4 regions of the Lysinibacillus sp. NPDC094177 genome follow, and region 2 is predicted to be linked to each of the others. Evidence: riboswitches for the same ligand, from Rfam matches in the RefSeq annotation. Region 2 holds a riboswitch; each other region holds the start of a gene.
The links. A riboswitch is a leader RNA that binds a small molecule or an ion and turns the genes downstream of it on or off. The one in region 2 is predicted to bind cobalamin.

Region 1: another riboswitch for cobalamin. It lies ahead of ACQKNC_RS00755 (energy-coupling factor ABC transporter permease); the one in region 2 lies ahead of ACQKNC_RS18795 (FecCD family ABC transporter permease).
Region 3: another riboswitch for cobalamin. It lies ahead of ACQKNC_RS13650 (glutaredoxin family protein); the one in region 2 lies ahead of ACQKNC_RS18795 (FecCD family ABC transporter permease).
Region 4: another riboswitch for cobalamin. It lies ahead of ACQKNC_RS07585 (ABC transporter substrate-binding protein); the one in region 2 lies ahead of ACQKNC_RS18795 (FecCD family ABC transporter permease).

Annotation. Positions count from the first base shown of each region.
Region 1 covers NZ_JBNNTW010000001.1:149,316-153,533, reverse strand. Annotated here, with positions in the region: gene ACQKNC_RS00770 (energy-coupling factor ABC transporter ATP-binding protein) at 1-364, opposite strand, end outside; gene cbiQ (cobalt ECF transporter T component CbiQ) at 361-1,134, opposite strand; gene ACQKNC_RS00760 (energy-coupling factor ABC transporter substrate-binding protein) at 1,140-1,412, opposite strand; gene ACQKNC_RS00755 (energy-coupling factor ABC transporter permease) at 1,414-2,160, opposite strand; cobalamin riboswitch at 2,478-2,662, opposite strand; cobalamin riboswitch at 3,083-3,267, shown strand; gene ACQKNC_RS00750 ((2Fe-2S) ferredoxin domain-containing protein) at 3,406-3,777, shown strand; gene cobJ (precorrin-3B C(17)-methyltransferase) at 3,782-4,218, shown strand, end outside.
Region 2 covers NZ_JBNNTW010000014.1:48,196-52,413, forward strand. Annotated here, with positions in the region: gene ACQKNC_RS18785 (DMT family transporter) at 1-72, shown strand, start outside; gene ACQKNC_RS18790 (ABC transporter ATP-binding protein) at 476-1,252, opposite strand; gene ACQKNC_RS18795 (FecCD family ABC transporter permease) at 1,258-2,304, opposite strand; cobalamin riboswitch at 2,544-2,736, opposite strand; gene ACQKNC_RS18800 (biotin transporter BioY) at 2,910-3,506, shown strand; gene ACQKNC_RS18805 (NADPH-dependent FMN reductase) at 3,855-4,218, opposite strand, start outside.
Region 3 covers NZ_JBNNTW010000007.1:153,943-158,160, reverse strand. Annotated here, with positions in the region: gene nrdE (class 1b ribonucleoside-diphosphate reductase subunit alpha) at 1-1,302, opposite strand, end outside; gene nrdI (class Ib ribonucleoside-diphosphate reductase assembly flavoprotein NrdI) at 1,299-1,658, opposite strand; gene ACQKNC_RS13650 (glutaredoxin family protein) at 1,655-1,879, opposite strand; cobalamin riboswitch at 1,999-2,176, opposite strand; gene ACQKNC_RS13645 (hypothetical protein) at 3,043-3,255, opposite strand; gene ACQKNC_RS13640 (Lsa family ABC-F type ribosomal protection protein) at 3,712-4,218, opposite strand, start outside.
Region 4 covers NZ_JBNNTW010000003.1:300,598-304,815, forward strand. Annotated here, with positions in the region: gene ACQKNC_RS07580 (GTP-binding protein) at 1-1,119, opposite strand, end outside; cobalamin riboswitch at 1,301-1,486, shown strand; gene ACQKNC_RS07585 (ABC transporter substrate-binding protein) at 1,655-2,656, shown strand; gene ACQKNC_RS07590 (precorrin-3B methylase) at 2,711-3,400, shown strand; gene ACQKNC_RS07595 (S9 family peptidase) at 3,722-4,218, shown strand, end outside.

The DNA of each region.
Region 1 (4,218 bases), on a different contig from region 2:
TTTTTTCTTCAATTTTTTCAGTTGTCCAGCCAAGATTTAATGGTCCGAATGCAATATCTTGCTTCACTGTACCAGAAAAAAGCTGGTTGTCAGCATCCTGAAATACAATACCAACCTGTTGACGTAATTCTTTTAATGCTTTTCTACTATAATTAAGTTCTTTGCCACAAAATGATATACTTCCAGCAGTAGGTTTCAAAATTCCATTCAGGTGTTGAAATAATGTTGATTTTCCAGCCCCATTATGACCAAGTAAAGCGATTTTTTTCCCCTTAGGAATCTGAAGTGTAATATCTGTTAAGGCATGAGTTCCATCTGCATAAGCGTAGGATAAATGTGTTAATTCAAAATATAAGTCTATCATCGGAAAAAACCTCCATAAATGATGAGGAGTATAAAAATAGCAGAAATACCTAGCCAGTTTTTCATGCTATAGGGAACATTCTCCTGCCAATAGACAGTTTCGCCACCACGTGCTTCCATCGCATTGTTTAACTCACGACTTCGTTGGAACATCTCAGCAAGTAATGCTGCAATCAGCATTGATACTGAACGAAGCCACTGCATAGGGGAGCTGTATCCTAGACGAGCCTGCTGGGCAAGATGAATTTTTTGCATACTGTCTAAAAAGATAAAAATAAACCGATACGTTAGCTCTACTAACTCTACAAATAGAGTAGGAAGTCGCCATTGTCGTAGGACGTAACAAATAGATTGGACTGAAGTCGTAAGAATTAAAAAATACAAACAGCTGATACTGCCAAGAACGATGAAAAAAAGCTGTTGTGCTGTCACGAGGCTCGCACTGCCGATAAAAATCGTCCAACTATTAAGTGAAAATGACCAAATGTGCGTTGGTAGCGTGCTAGTTGATTGGGTTATAGAAATTAAAATTGATACTAAACTTGATAGTAAAAAGAATCCAGGTAGCAATAGTAATTTTGCATAATATTTTGTAGGGATTTTTGCGCCTAAAATGATAAAAGCACTCATCACAATAAATGTAATGAGTGATATTCGTTCATCTCTCATGATAAGCGACAATAAAAGTAGTCCAAGGGATAACGTCATTTTTTCTAGCGGATGAACAGTCGCTAGTTTGTTCATATAAGCATACTTATCAATGAGTAACATAGCGTTTAACCTTCTTTATGTTTGCCGCGCATTAAGCCGATGAAATAGCCGATAAATCCAGCGCCAATAGCAGCTTGTAGTGCGAATAATAAGCTTTCAATTTCACCACTTGGTGGCTCCCATAAGCTTTCAAACCATGGCTCGTAGCTTGCATCTATTTCACTAATCGCTGCTTCCGCTTCGCCATCAGCACCTCCGAATTCTGCACCTTTTTGAATAAATAGGGGAACGATTGCTAGTAACACAACAATTGCTAAGAGCAGTAAGTTTTTTTTCATGTTAGTGAGCCTCCTTTGCTGAAAAAACACGTAAAGCTTTTAATTCACTGACATTGTATTTTTTCAGGAAGTTCATAACGATCACTGTTAAAATTCCTTCACTAACAGCAAGAGGAATTTGCGTTAATGCAAAAATACCAGCAAACTTTGTGAATGAAGCCATAAAGCCTCCGACCTCAGAAGGGAAGGCAAGTGCTAATTGTACAGAAGTGACAACATATGTACCTAAATCACCAAGCATCGCTGCTAAGAATACAGCTACTGAAAATGATAACCCCATTTTTTGAGAGCCCTTAAAAACATAATAAGCAATAATAGGACCAGCAATTGCCATAGAAAAGGCATTAGCACCTAAAGTTGTAAGTCCACCATGAGCTAAAAGTAAAGCTTGGAATAATAATACGATTGTCCCGATAACACTCATCGCTAATGGTCCAAAAAGAACTGTCCCAAGCCCAACTCCTGTTGGGTGTGAGCAACTTCCTGTTACAGAAGGTATTTTTAAAGCTGATAGCACAAAGGCAAAGGCACCCGAAAGACCTAATATCATTTTTGTTTCAGGATTTTCATCAATTGTTTTTCGAATAGAACGTAATCCTAAAATAATAAATGGAATTGATACGACCCACCAAAAAATTGCCCATTCGATTGGCAAAAAGCCCTCCATAATATGCATCGCAAATGCACGATCTGGCACGAATAAAAATGCCAATAAGAAATAACTAAGCTTCCAACCTGAGAGTTTCAAAAATCTCTCCTCCTCACATTAAAATTATTCGAATTAGTATGCGATCAATATAATTTCGCCTTGGCGTAATTGCGTCCGAATTTTGAATTGTGCAAGCACAATTCATTCCTTTCAAAATCCGTGACATCCGCCGGAGTTTTTTTCATTCAGTAGGTGTTTTGGTCCAGTTGGAACCATATCTGTACTCATCTACTACCTTGAGATGGAGTCTCTTCTGAATGAAAAAAAGCACTTCTCCCTTTGGGGGAAAAGTGCATAGCTAAAAAAGTAAATAAGTTCTAATCTGCTAAGCCGCACACCCATCCTCGTAGGTTGAAACGATCACATATTTTTCGGCAGGTCTCCTGGCTTTAGTTCAACGTTTTATAGGCCTTCCCATCCTTTGGACAGTGACATTATCTATAAAACTCCCTAGTACAGTGGCGGGACCGCGCCGGATTTGAACCGGCTTCCCTTTTAAGCGAAATGCTGAACAATTCGCACCGAAAAAAGATGAAGTTGTGAGATTTCACGACAAAGTGTAACATGGTTTTCCATAAATATGCTATACTTTTTGTGAAAAAATTTTTAATTTAGTCTCTATGTCGAAAATTCGGATAAATAGAAAATGGATGTCACATTTTTCTAAAAATAATTAATAAAAATGTCACAAATTAAGAAAGAAATATTGAAATTTTAAAAAAATAAGCTATGATAGAAACAGTTTTATCAAAATCAATTATGCCGCCGCATAATTGCGTCCGGAATCGGCTTTGTGCTTAGGCCTGCGTGATGCAGGTCAGTTAGCCGTTATCGCATGGATGCGATGATCTTAGGCTAACATCCTTTATTGAACTCCTTTCCGATTTTGTGACATCCGCCGGAGGCTTTAACTTCTTTCAGCGGATGTTTGGATACTTGCTGAAAGAAGTTAAAACTAAATTCATATAAAACGTCCATAAGTGCTTGAATATTTTCAAGATAATAGGGAATTCGGTGAAAATCCGATACAGCCCCCGCTACTGTAATAGCTGATGAAATCGCAAAGGCCACCATATAAAAAATGGGAAGGTGCGAAAGTAAAAAGAAGCTTAAGTCAGGAAACCTGCTTATGTGATGCTGCATGCAAACTTTTCGGAGGGAGAAGTTGAAGCGAAAGCGAGTACCCTTATATATTCGTTTTTAATTGGCTTCTACTAAACCTTTACTCTTCGTCTAGAGTAAAGGTTTTTCTTTTTCCTAAAAGCAAATGAGGGGAGAACGACTATGACAACTTGGAATTTAGAGGGGATGAAAACACATCTTTTTATTTGTAATGGTAGTAGCTGTATGAAAAAAGATGCGGAGGACATTACACAGGCAATCCGTGATGAAATACAGTTGCTGGCACTTGATAAAGAAATACATACAACGAGGACTCGATGTAATGGTAGGTGTAAGGATGCTTGTGTTGTCATTGCTTATCCTCAGGGGAATTGGTATCGCGTGCCGACAACGGAGCATGCGAAGGCACTTGTGCAAGATTTAAATCATGAATCGTTACATAATGAGCATGTCTTTACATTGCGTGAAGGTTCGTTACAACGTACAGCACAGACAACAGCCATAAAAGGTATTGAAAAGGTGAAAGAGGGGTAACAAAATGGCGCAAAAAGGTAAGATTTTCGTAGTTGGCTTTGGGCCTGGAGATTTTAAACATATTACGAATCGTGCTGTGGAGGCACTACAACAAAGTGATATGATCATAGGCTATAAAACTTATGTTGAACTTATTCAGGATTTAGTTAGCGCAAAGTCGATTATTAGTACTGGTATGACAGAGGAAGTTTCGCGAGCACAGGAAGCTGTGCGTCAAGCGGAGGCTGGAAGTGTTGTATCGGTTATTTCCAGCGGTGATGCTGGTGTATATGGAATGGCAGGATTAGTGTATGAGGTTTTAATCGAGCTAGGTTGGACGGAAGCAACTGGTGTCGAGGTAGAAATTGTTCCAGGTATTTCTGCTATTAATTCGTGTGCAAGTTTACTAGGTGCTCCGATTATGCATGACGCCTGTACCATTAGTTTAAGTGATCACTTAAC
Region 2 (4,218 bases):
AAAAACCTGACTCGAATAATTAGTATCATTGCCATTATTATTGGTGTAGCAGGCTTAAAAGCAGTAGCATAATTTGACTTCATTTCAATCCATATGTGTTGTGCATGCGTACCAAACCTAATAAGTTAATGAAATTATATTAAATGACTCTTCGGCAAAACGAGGGGGTGGATTTCCGTTCCGACTTGGCGCTTTCTAGGGGGCGTCAGGGCAACACGAGGTTGGTCACGAAGGCGTTATCACAACATGCGATGGTTTTAGCCTTCGTTCCCCTATTGCTGATCCCCAAGGAGTCGCCCAGTCTCCACTCCAATCAACCGCTTCACAAAGCATGCATCTTCTGGCATTTCACTCTAATTTATAGTGATAAAGCAGAGCTACAGCACCAATATTCTAATTTTTTCTATTTACATTTTTAACTTTCATATTCCCTAAATAACACTATGTATCAATCACTTTATCGAGTTTCTAAAGCTTACTTTGTGAATTGCTCTGGGATATACATTAAATATGGTTTACCTGTAAGTGGATGTATTTGAATATCAGCATAAACTCCAAATACATCTTGTAATAATTGTGGTGTAAGTACTTCTTCTGGTGTTCCAAAACAAACAATTCGACCTTGCTGTAAAACATAAATTTGATCGCAATACATGGCTGCAATGTTTAAATCGTGTATTGCTGCAACAACTGTTAAATGTAAAGTTTGAATTAGATCCATAAGCTGCAATTGATGCTGAATATCCAGATGATTTGTTGGCTCATCTAAAATAAGTACCTGTGCTTGCTGAGAGAGGGCACGGGCAACCATCACACGCTTTTTTTCTCCACCCGAAAGAGTGCTAAAGCTACGTTTCTCTAAATGAGCGATACCTGTTTGGTTCAGTGCATCTTTTACAATTTGAAAATCTCGTTCTTGATCTAGCTCCAATAGTTTTTTATGAGGTGTTCTCCCCATACTAACTAAATCATGTACTGTAAAATCGAATAAGACTGGTGTTTCTTGACTTACAACTGCTAAATTTTTAGCAATGTTTTTACTCGATTGCTTTAAAATATCCTGTTCATTTAACAAGACTGTTCCACTTTCTGGTTTTAATAAACGATACATATTCTTTAATAGCGTTGACTTCCCACTACCATTAGGACCGATTAGACCAACAAATTGCTTGTCCTTTATTCGAATATTTACTTCATGTAATATACGTTCATCAGAAATGGAGAATGATACTTGTTTCGCTTCTAATGTCATATGCTTTAATCTCCTTCACCGAATGAATAATTGTTACTACGTAGCAACCAAATGAAAAATGGACCTCCGCAAAAAGCCGTGATAATTCCAATTGGCATTTCCTCCGGAGCAATTAAAATTCGAGCAAGTGCATCTGCCCAAACTAGGAAAATCCCTCCGAATAATGCACTAATCGGTATAACATATTTATGGTTTGAACCTACAATTAACCTTACAATATGTGGAATGATTAAGCCGACAAATCCGATTGAACCACTTACAGCAACAAGCACACCCGTTAATAATGAAACTAATATAATAAGCTGTATACGAAATTGTTGTAAGTTAACCCCTAGTGTGACCGCTGCTTCTTCCCCAAGAAGTAATAAATTTAGATTTCGATAGTGGAGCCATAACAAGGCAAATACTACAATAAAGATAATTGTAGGAATTAAAAGATTACTCCACTTCGCACCAGCAAGGCTTCCTAGCATCCAAAACATGACTGCCTTCATTCCGCCCTCTTGTTTCGACGTCATTAATATAAAATTTGAAATAGCAGATAAAATAAACGACACCGCCATCCCTGAAAGTAAAAGTCGAAAGACAGAAATTCTACCGTCAACACGCGCTAAGAAGAAAACTAAAGCCATTGCTGTGAGAGAACCTATAAATGCAGATACGGAAAGCGCATAAACGCTCAGAAATGAAAAAGCGCCTAAAATGATGACAGCTGTAGCACCAACCGTTGCACCAGAAGAAATCCCTAAAATATACGGTTCTGCAATTGAATTACGAACAAGTGCCTGAATAGCTACTCCTGCAATTGCTAAGCCTGCTCCAACGATAGCTGCGAGCAATACACGCGGAACTCGTATTTGCCAAATGATAATTTCCTGTGAGCGACTCCAATCTTGTTCGATTGAATTTTGTATAAATGGGATTTTAGAAAGGATAACCTTCCATACATAAAGTGGCGTAACGGAAACCGATCCAACCATAATCGCAATTGTCATCGAAATTATAAGTACTAGAAGAAGAATCATTGAAAGCATCATAAATTTTTTATTCATCAGTTTATAACTCCTACTCATTAAAAATCAATTTTGTCTTGGCGTAATTGCCCTCTATCGCTTTGCTTTCGCGACAAAACACTTGTAGCAGACGTTTCACATTCACAAACACTTGCCGAATGAAAATAAATAAAAAAAAGGGCATTCTATGCAAATGCGCATAGAAATACCCTTGATTAAACAAAGTCAGAAAGATTTCCTTCTACTATTGTCCGTAATCGCTTTCATCCTCGTGGGCATTACAGGAATTACTAATTGGCAGGTCTCCTGGCTTCGAATCAATGTACCTATGATTGCCTTCCCATTCTAGAACAGTGGCTAATACATCATAGAACTCCTCGTAACAGTTGCGGGACAGCGTCGGATTTGCACCGACTTCCCTTTTAAGCGACACATTTTACAAGATGTCACACCATTAGCATTTAATATTTTAAAATTATGACGATTCTATCATATATTTTAATAGTTAGTCTATAAATAATAGTTATTTATCAATTTATGCAGGATAACAACTTTTGTGTTAACCGACTTAAATAATCAAGTTGACACAAAAGCTTTATTTTTTTACACTATTATTATCAACATTACTATTTAGGGGTGAAATAATGACAACAGTTGCGGAACATACTCATCACAAATTAAGAACAGTAGATCTTGCATACATTGGACTATTTTCAACATTGATGATGATAGGAGCTAATATCACGTCTATTGTACCTTTCATGATGGTCGGTGGAGTACCTATCACATTGCAAACATTTTTTGCTATTTTAGCAGGGCTTATTCTTGGTAGTAGAAAAGGGGCACTCGCTTGTACTGTTTATATGTGTATCGGTTTAGCAGGTGCACCTGTATTTGCTCGTTTCGGTGGGGGCTTTGGACAAATTTTAAGTCCTACATTTGGTTTCATTGTCTCTTTTATATTAGCTGCATATGTCGCGGGGCTTATTGTAGAACGCAGTGGAACGAAGAAAAGCTATGTAGTTGCTGCATTAGTTGCAACAGCTATTAATTATTTACTAGGGACAAATTGGATGTACTTTGCCTACAAGCTATGGGCTAGTGCTCCTGATGCTTTCACTTATAAGATTGCATGGCTTTGGATGATGCCTCCTTTACCAAAAGATATTATTTTAGCTATATTTGCAGGTATTTTTGCATACCGCCTTCAAAAAGTTTTAAAAATAATTCCGATTAAATAAAAGCTTAACACCATTACGAGGGGTTGATTTCCGTTCCGGCTGGGCGCTTTGTAGCTGTCGCTTTGCTTTTGCTACAGAAAACATTTGCCGCTGACCCCCAAGGAGTCGCCCAGCCTCCACTCCAATCAAGTTATATAAATAGCATACATTTTATCCACAACTTTTTTGTTAAAGGATAAATAAACAATTTATTTCCTAAAAATGCCCCTCTTTAGTGTAATGCTAGAAAGGGCGTTTTTCTGATTGTCCTATTTGTCGCTTGGCTCTTCTATCCGTCGCTCTATCTTAAACCCAACAAACAAAAAATGCCCCATAAGTATTGTTATACTATGGGACATTTTTTTATTTTTAAACGTATATTTTCATCCAGTTTAAGAAGTTATCAATTACTACATCTAGGAATTTGATAGTACCCTCATCTGTTAGATTGCCTTCTGTATCAAATTTAGTGTGTACTGCTCCAATATAAACATCATTACCACTTAGTAATGGTGAATTTACTCCAGGTGAGAATAAAATATCTCGTAAATGTAATTGTGCTTTAACAGTACCTAAGTTACCCATTGATGCTCCCATCATGAATGATGGCTTGCCAATCATTACTTTATCAACTCGAGATAACCAATCGATGGCGTTAACCATAACACCTGGTACTGTACCGTTATATTCAGGCGTCAACCAAAGAACCGCATCTGCCTCTTTTACTTTTGCT
Region 3 (4,218 bases), on a different contig from region 2:
TGTTAATAAGTGCATGGCTGTATCGATTAATGTTTCGAAATCGTTTACTTTACTTGCTGCATGGATATCAATTGACCCTAAGTTACACGATACATCTAACCCATATTCATTCGGTTCATCTTGGTTAGTAATGATACTTGTTTCTTGAACTTGCAAGATTTCTGTACATAAATTTGACATTTTTACACGACCGATATTTTTGAGCGGATGCACTTTATTGACATTATCATCAAAAATTTCAAACGGATAGCCCGATTCAAATTGCGCTTTTTTAACCTCTGTATAGAGTTTACGTGCATTCAAACGTTTAATTTTACGGATATTCGGATTATCTAGAAGTTCATAGTACATATCTGATATTGAAATTTCAGACATACGTCTGCCATATTCTTTAAAAATATCGTATGGACTAAACAATACAATATCTTTATCACGTTTCATAAGATCGAAGAAAATACTTGGTATAATAATTCCTGTTGACAGTGTTGCGAGGCGAATTTTATCATCAGCATTTGGTTTTTTTGATGAAATGAAATTTTCTATGTCTGCATGGAAAATATTTAAGTAGACAACGCCCGAGCCATTTCGTTGTCCTAGTTGATTTGAATAACTGAAAGAGTTTTCCAACAGCTTCGCTACTGGGATTACACCACTTGCACGATTTAATATCTCTTTAATTGGATCACCTAAAGGGCGTAAATCCGTTAAGTTTACCCCAACTCCACCACCAAGACGTGATAGCTCCAAACAATAACCAATATTTTCGGCAATACTATTCATGGAGTCATCCATTGATAATTTAAAGCAGCTTACTAATTCGCCACGGGCTTTCTTTCCACTATTCAATGCTGTTGGTGTTGCAGGCTGATACGCTTCCATCATCGCTTCGATAGAACGCTCTGCTAGAACGGTATCCCCTTGTGCTAAATATAAAGCAATAATGACAATACGATCCTCATATTTTTCTAAAATTTCTTCCCCATCACGACTTTTCATTGCATAGCTATCGTAAAACTTGCTCGCACTCATAAAAGATGGAAAACGGAAATTATAATCATATGCTTTCTTGTACAGCTTTTTAATAAATTCCATCTCGTACATATCGATAAATGCTTTCTCATAGTAGCCCTCATCGACTAAATAGCGGATTTTTTCCTCGATATCAATAAAGTAACGTAAACGCACGTTAACATATTCTAAAAAATAGCGGCGCGTTGCTTCACGATCCTTTTCTAACTCTAGTAGACCAGTTGTACTATAACGATTCAGTACGTCATTATTAAGCTTTAAATATGTTTTCATCCCATTACCCTCGTTTCATAAAACGTTTGTATTGCTTCATAATCTGCTTGATTTCCTCTTAAATCTAGTTTCCGCACTAAGGGCACATGATAAGTAGCAGCAATTTTCTCACCGGCAGCGCCAAAAACATTATGCCCGAAATTACTATTGCCACTGGCAACTACACCCTTACAAAATTTCCTGTTGTTTTCTAAAAAACATGACACTTTTGAAGGGACATCACCTAATCCATCTGTGTAGGTGATTAAAAGGTAGGGCTCATTCAACACTAACCCATCAGAGAGTTCAATAGATTCCGCTGTTAATTTAGAAACAACATTCCGGACATTGCCTGTACGACTAGCATAAACAATCATATTGCAATCATCTCTATATGAGAAACAATCTCCTTAACATCTCCTATAAATGTTTCATTAATTTCTAAAACAGGCACACTTAAAAAACCTGCGTCAATAATTGTTTGCTTAGCTTGTTCATCGTGATCAATGTTTACAATTTCTGCTTCAAGTCCTACACGTTGTAATTCAGATTTTACCCAAAGGCATTTTGGACAGATTGTTTTCGTATAAAGTTTCATATATATCCCTCTTTTCATAAAATAAAAAAGCTATCCCTTCGAGAGAGATAGCCTAAATGGAAACGTTAAAATACAAAAAAAACACATACGTTCCCATCTCTTAATCCCCGAAGAAATGATCAATTTGTTTTATATAGGCAGGTCTCCTGGCTTTGCTTCATTCTCTGATTTCCTTCCCATGCGAATGCACAGTGGCTAATATCATCGTCAGCTTCACAGTTGCGGGGACAGCGTCGGTATTGCACCGAACTTCTCTATTAAACTACATATAGTAGTACCTTTATAAAACGAACACAATATATTGTTGTTCAATAGAACTAAGTGTACCATCCTTCAAATAAAAAGTAAATCTAGATTAGAAACTTCTTTAATATGAGATTATTCAATATTTTCTTTCACACTCTCAAAATATGATCTTAACAAATAATTAGCTGCAATAGACGACTTATTTAAAAAATTTCTAAAAAATATGAAGTTAAATATATTCGCTATTTTACATTTACCTAAATGCAGTATCTTGTTTATCAATCAGGATTATCTCATTCCATCTAATTAAGAACTCTAATTTAATGTAACACTTATGTAAAAATTAATTTCTGAGGTGAATCAAATGTATTGTAACAGTCTAATAAAACCTTAAAGTTCCATCTATTAAGTCGTAATCAACAATTAGATCAATCGTAGATACAAAGTTATTATTTGAACTCCTTACATTAAAACAGTCCATATTCCAAAGAATAATAGACTGTTTTACCACTTCAATTTTTAAATGAAATCTACCGTACAATTATTCCATTCCTACAAATAAAATAATTCCTTAAAAAATTCAGAGCTGAATTTACTTTAAACTAAGGATTATATTTTGATAATAGTTTATATAATTAATAGCAATTTTAAAAGATTATTATCTCTATTATAATCTCTAAAACTATCATAGACTCCTTTTACTTTACCATTTATTGAATTACAAAAGAAACTATGAACTTCTGGATCCTCTAATTATTCAATTTTCCATTTGTAACATATTAGAAAAAACATTTCTAATCCAGGCATTTTCTTTACTTTATTAAGCAATGTCATTCTATAGTCAAATGCCAAGTTGTTTCATTTTGCATTCCATTTAAATGTTCACTTCTTTTATATTTTTTGCATCTATAATCACTTTATAAAGTCTGATCATCATTATTACTTATTGACCCTACCAGCTCACGTTTTATATTCAAATAGGCATAAGTAATATTCTTATTATTATCCGTATTTTCTTGAATTAACTCTTTTACATAATTCTGCAATGAAATAAAATTTTCATTATATAGGTTGTTCATAATTTGCTGTCTTAACTGATTCTCATAATACGAGATTGAATGTGATGTCATCTAGTTCACTCCTATTTAGTCCATAAAAAAACATCTTTCCATTATGATTTCATGTTTTCGCAAAGCAAACTATTGCCGCAATACTGGTTGGTGTAAGTAAAATGTGTAACGGTACTAACTTCGTCCATTAGTGTTGTTTTTAACAGTTTGATTTATGCCCTCACAAAGCTTTTGTCGATCATTCTAATTATTTCTATTATCGTTGCAATGAGTATGGTCATGATGACTTCTAGTATGCTTTAAAGTTGATTAAAAATACATCACTAAACCCATTTTATACGAAAAATAAAAGAATCCATTTTGAAAAAAGATTAATCAAAATGGATTCTTCTCTAGCAGATATTTATTTTAGGTCTCCATAAAAGGTTTGATTATTTTAGCAACGTTCTTCAACTAAAGCATCAAATAGTTTAATGAGCAAATTTACTAATTATACCTTCAGTTCTTCATATTTAACTACAGAGATATAGTTTTTGTTGCAACTGTTTGTTGAAATGCCTGATCATGCTCAACAAAAACCATTGTGGGATTAAATTTTTGAATAAGCTCTTCAATCTGCATGCGCGAATAAATATCAACGAAATTTAACGGTTCGTCCCAAATATATAAATGAGCTTTTTCACATAAACTTTTGGCTATAAGCAATTTTTTCTTTTGTCCGCCGGAATAATGAGCTATATCTTTCTCAAATTGAATTCGCTCAAAATCCATCTTACGTAGGATGGATTTAAATAACGTTTCATCGATCTCATGCTCTTCGATAAAGTCCGATAATAGTCCCTTCAAATGAGAAGTATCTTGTTGGACATAGGAAATAATGAGGCCAGAACCTACATTCAGCGTGCCTGTATGCTGGATCAGATTTCCTAAAATTAGTTTTAGGATACTACTTTTTCCGCTCCCATTCTTTCCATCAAGTACAATTCGGTCACCTTGTTCAACTATAAAGCTAATTGGCTTATT
Region 4 (4,218 bases), on a different contig from region 2:
ATGAATTTCTTGGAATTTTTCATGCCATAGTACACGTAATGATGGTTCTTCTGCTTCGAGTGTGCGGAAAATCTTTAATATTTCCTTTATATGCTGATCACCTTCATATTGTACTTTCGCCTGTAATGTTGGTACTAATTCATAGGGCTGTGGGATACCGGAATTACCAATGATATCTCCGATGTTAGCTTTACTAATCCCTTTAACTGCGAAAATTTCCCCAGCTTCGACCTCTTGAGCGCTTTCATAACGACTACCATTATATTGCCGTATTTCAGTCACTTTTTCTGTTACATCTCCAAATGAAAATTCATCACGCACATGTAACGTTCCTTGCAAGGCCTTTAAAAAAGTTAAACGTTGATGTCCATCATGACGAATTTTAAACACTTCACCTTGGAACGGGGCATCGTTATGAAAATGTGTCTTTGTAAGTAGGGGAAGCTGTGCTAGGAATTCCTTTATCCCAATATCTTTTAAGGCTGAGCCAGTAAAACACAAAAAGGCCATTTCCTGTTTAATCATCGTTTGTAAATGAGAAAGGCAGCTTGCGCTATCCAATGTCTCATTAAGAAAAGCATCTAGAAGCTGCTCATCACGTTCGGCAAGCCATTCCATCATCGAATAAGGAACATAGTCTGAACGGAGCGGTTCATTTACGAGTAGTACATCCTCAGAGCAATCCTTATGAAGCTGTGCCATAACGGCTTTAACATCTGCCCCTTCACGGTCAATTTTGTTGATAAAGAAAAAGGTCGGGACGTGATATTGGCGTAACAGTTGCCACACTGTTTCTGTATGACCTTGTACTCCTTCAACCGCACTAACAATAATAATGGCATAATCCATAACTCGAATGGCGCGCTCCATCTCTGGGGAGAAATCGGCGTGTCCTGGTGTATCGATTAACGTATATGTATCGTTTCCAATCGTCATGCGACCTTGCTCCGCAAAAATTGTAATGCCCCGCTGACGCTCTAATTCATGATTATCTAGAAATGTGTCCTGGTGATCTACTCGCCCGCGGGCTTGAATACTGTTTGTATGAAATAGTAACTGCTCAGAAAATGTTGTTTTTCCTGCGTCAACGTGAGCGAGTACTCCAATTGTTACATGCATAAAAAAATCCTCGTTTCTATTATTTCATCTATCAACATTGTAACAGAATTGGATTGAAAAATATTTCGTATAAAAATAGTTAGTATTTATGTCTGAATAGTGTTAATATATTTATGATAATAATTTTTTGATATTTTTATGAGATTGTGAATCTATTAATCTTGCAATATCATTTACAACAAAATAAAAACGACCTATTGGTGCAAATGATCTTTGTCATTTGCTTAAAAGGGAAATCGGTGCAAATCCGATGCTGTCCCGCAACTGTAATGGAGAGTCTATACGAAATGCCACTGTAGCTATGCTATGTGAAGGTGTATAGATGATGAACCTAAGCCAGGATACCTGCCAATTAGTTTTCTTTTACTTAAACCACGAGGATGGGGATAGTGAACAGGTTGAAGAACCTTTCTTTCACTATGCTAACCTCTTGGAAACAAGGGGTTTTTTTATGCCCTTTTCTAGAAAACTAACTTGGTAGCACAGAAGTCTAATGATTTCTTTCTATATATTTAACAACAAAGGAGAAGAGGACATGAAGAAATGGAAACACTTATGGCTTGTCTTTGCAATAGCATTGATCGCTGTACTAGGCGCGTGTAACTCAAAGGACAAACCAGAATCTGCTGCAATAGGTGAGAAGGTAGAGCCTTCACAAGCTGAAACGACAGAAGTAACAATTGAAAATAATGGAACAACACAAGTATATAAGGAAGCACCTAAAAAAGCGATTAGCTTAAATCAACACGTAACAGAAATTATGCTGGCTTTAGGTTTAGAAGATTCAATGGTAGGGACGGCATACTTAGATGATAAAATTTATGAGCCCCTGCAAGCTGCCTACGATAAAGTGCCTGTAATAGCTGAAAAGTATCCTTCTAAGGAGCAAGTAATTGATGCAGGTGCAGACTTTTTATACGGTGGTTGGAAAAGCGCCTTTGGAGAGAAAGGTGTTGGTACACAGGAAGAGCTTGAGGCATTAGGTATTCACAGTTATTTACATACATCCTCAAATATGACGAAACCAACTTTAGAAGATATTTTCACAGATATTCGAAATATCGCAAAAATTTTCGGCGTTGAGGATCGTGGAGAAGCATTAATTAAACAAATGACAAAGGATGTAGATGCTGTCCGTGCGAAATTACCGCAAAATGAAAAAGAACTACGAGTTTTAGTGTTTGACAGTGGTGATAAAGATGTCTTTACTGCTGGACAAAACTTCATGAATGAGCTTGTAACTATTGCTGGCGGTAAAAATATTTTTGGTGATGTGGAATCAGGATGGACTACGGTGTCAAAAGAGGATGTAGTAGAACGAAATCCAGAAGTTGTTGTTGTCGTTGATTATGGAGAAACAACGGCGGAAGAAAAAATAAATTTCTTGAAAAATGATCCAGCCTTAAAAGAAACGGAAGCAGTAAAAAATGAACGCTTTGTGATTTTACCGCTTTCTGCCGCGTCAGAAGGAGTTCGTGTTGCAGAAGCTATTCAAATTTTGGCGAAAGGCTTCTATCCGGATAACTTTGAAAACTAGAAAAAATATGGGGCTAGCGTTTTGCTAGCCCTCTTTTCATAAGGAGAATTATTTATGAATGCATTTCGTAAAAATATACCCGACAAAACATTTGCAAAACTAAACAATAATGGAGATTTTACCCGTCTTGCCGTAAGCCCAGGTATTATTAATAAGCATTATTCTCCGGCACAATTTCAAACAATTGCAAAGGTTGTAGGAGAAACTGGTGCAATCAAATACTCCGCATCTTACAGTATAATATTATCAATTCCAACAGTAGATGTAACAGATGCAACTAAAGAGCTACAAGACGCTGGTCTGTATGTGGCAAAGCAAGGGCCAAGTGTGGCTATGAAGGCTTGTGATTTTTGTGATGGTGATAAGATGGAGGCAGCCCCAATTACTGAACAGCTATATCATTCTTTAGAAGGGATAACTGTCCCAACAAGATTACGTTTAAACGTAAATGGTTGTGCCTCTGCCTGTTATATTGCGGTTTATGATGATATTGGGCTTGTCTACCAAAAGGATAGCTTTGATGTCTATTTAGGGGCAGTGCCAATGGGTCCAAATGCACAAGCCGGGACTCTGTTTGCAAAAAGAGTAGAAGTGGAGCATATTGAAGGTTTTTTAAAGCAAATCATTGAGCTCTATAAGGAACGTGCACGTCCGAATGAACCTTTTTATAAATTTTATCGCAGAACAAATTCTGCGGATTATTGGGAAATGTTAAAAAATAAGACCATCATAACGGGAGTGTGATTTCCGTACTGACTGAGTGCTTACCAGGGTGTGTCCGAAGAGCCGCTTCATCAGCATCTCGTTCTACCCGATAAAATGCTTATGTCGTTACTCAAATGCGTACACAACCACTTATCCCAAAATCAATCTTTGAAATAAATGATGTCCGTAGCTCTTGGTAATTATTGCGAAGCAGCTACGGTTTTTTAATTGTACTACATGCTATTGTAAAATCCTCTCTGGGATAAAAAAACAATTTCTCCTTTGAAAGCAGGAATAATACTTAGGGCGTCGAAATATTCTACTAAGTAATGAAATTTCGGCGCAAAGGGGATATAAAATATGACATCGAAACAAGGGATAAAACCAGAAGATCTATACCAATTAAAATCCGTGGCAGATCCACAAGTATCACCTGACGGAACAGAAGTTGTGTATGTAGAGACTCGTATTGATGAGAAGAAAAAGGACTACATGTCTAATTTATTTTACATAAACTTAAATGAAAAAAATCCTCAACAATGGACATTTGGTGAAGATAAAACGAATTCACCTGTATGGTCTCCAGATGGCAGTAAAATCGCATTTGTATCAACGAGACATGGCAAGCCACAAATTTTTGTGCTTTCAAAAGCAGGTGGGGAAGCGAAACAACTTACTAATTGTAAAAACGGTGCGACATCACCTGTATGGTCTCCATGTGGTAAAAATATAGCTTTCTCAATAAAGTTAGGAAAAAATGACAGCATTTATGATAAAGCTGAAAATGATAAGAAAGATGACAAAGAACTAAAACCACTTGAAGTAGAAAAGATGAAATATAAATCAGATGCTGCTGG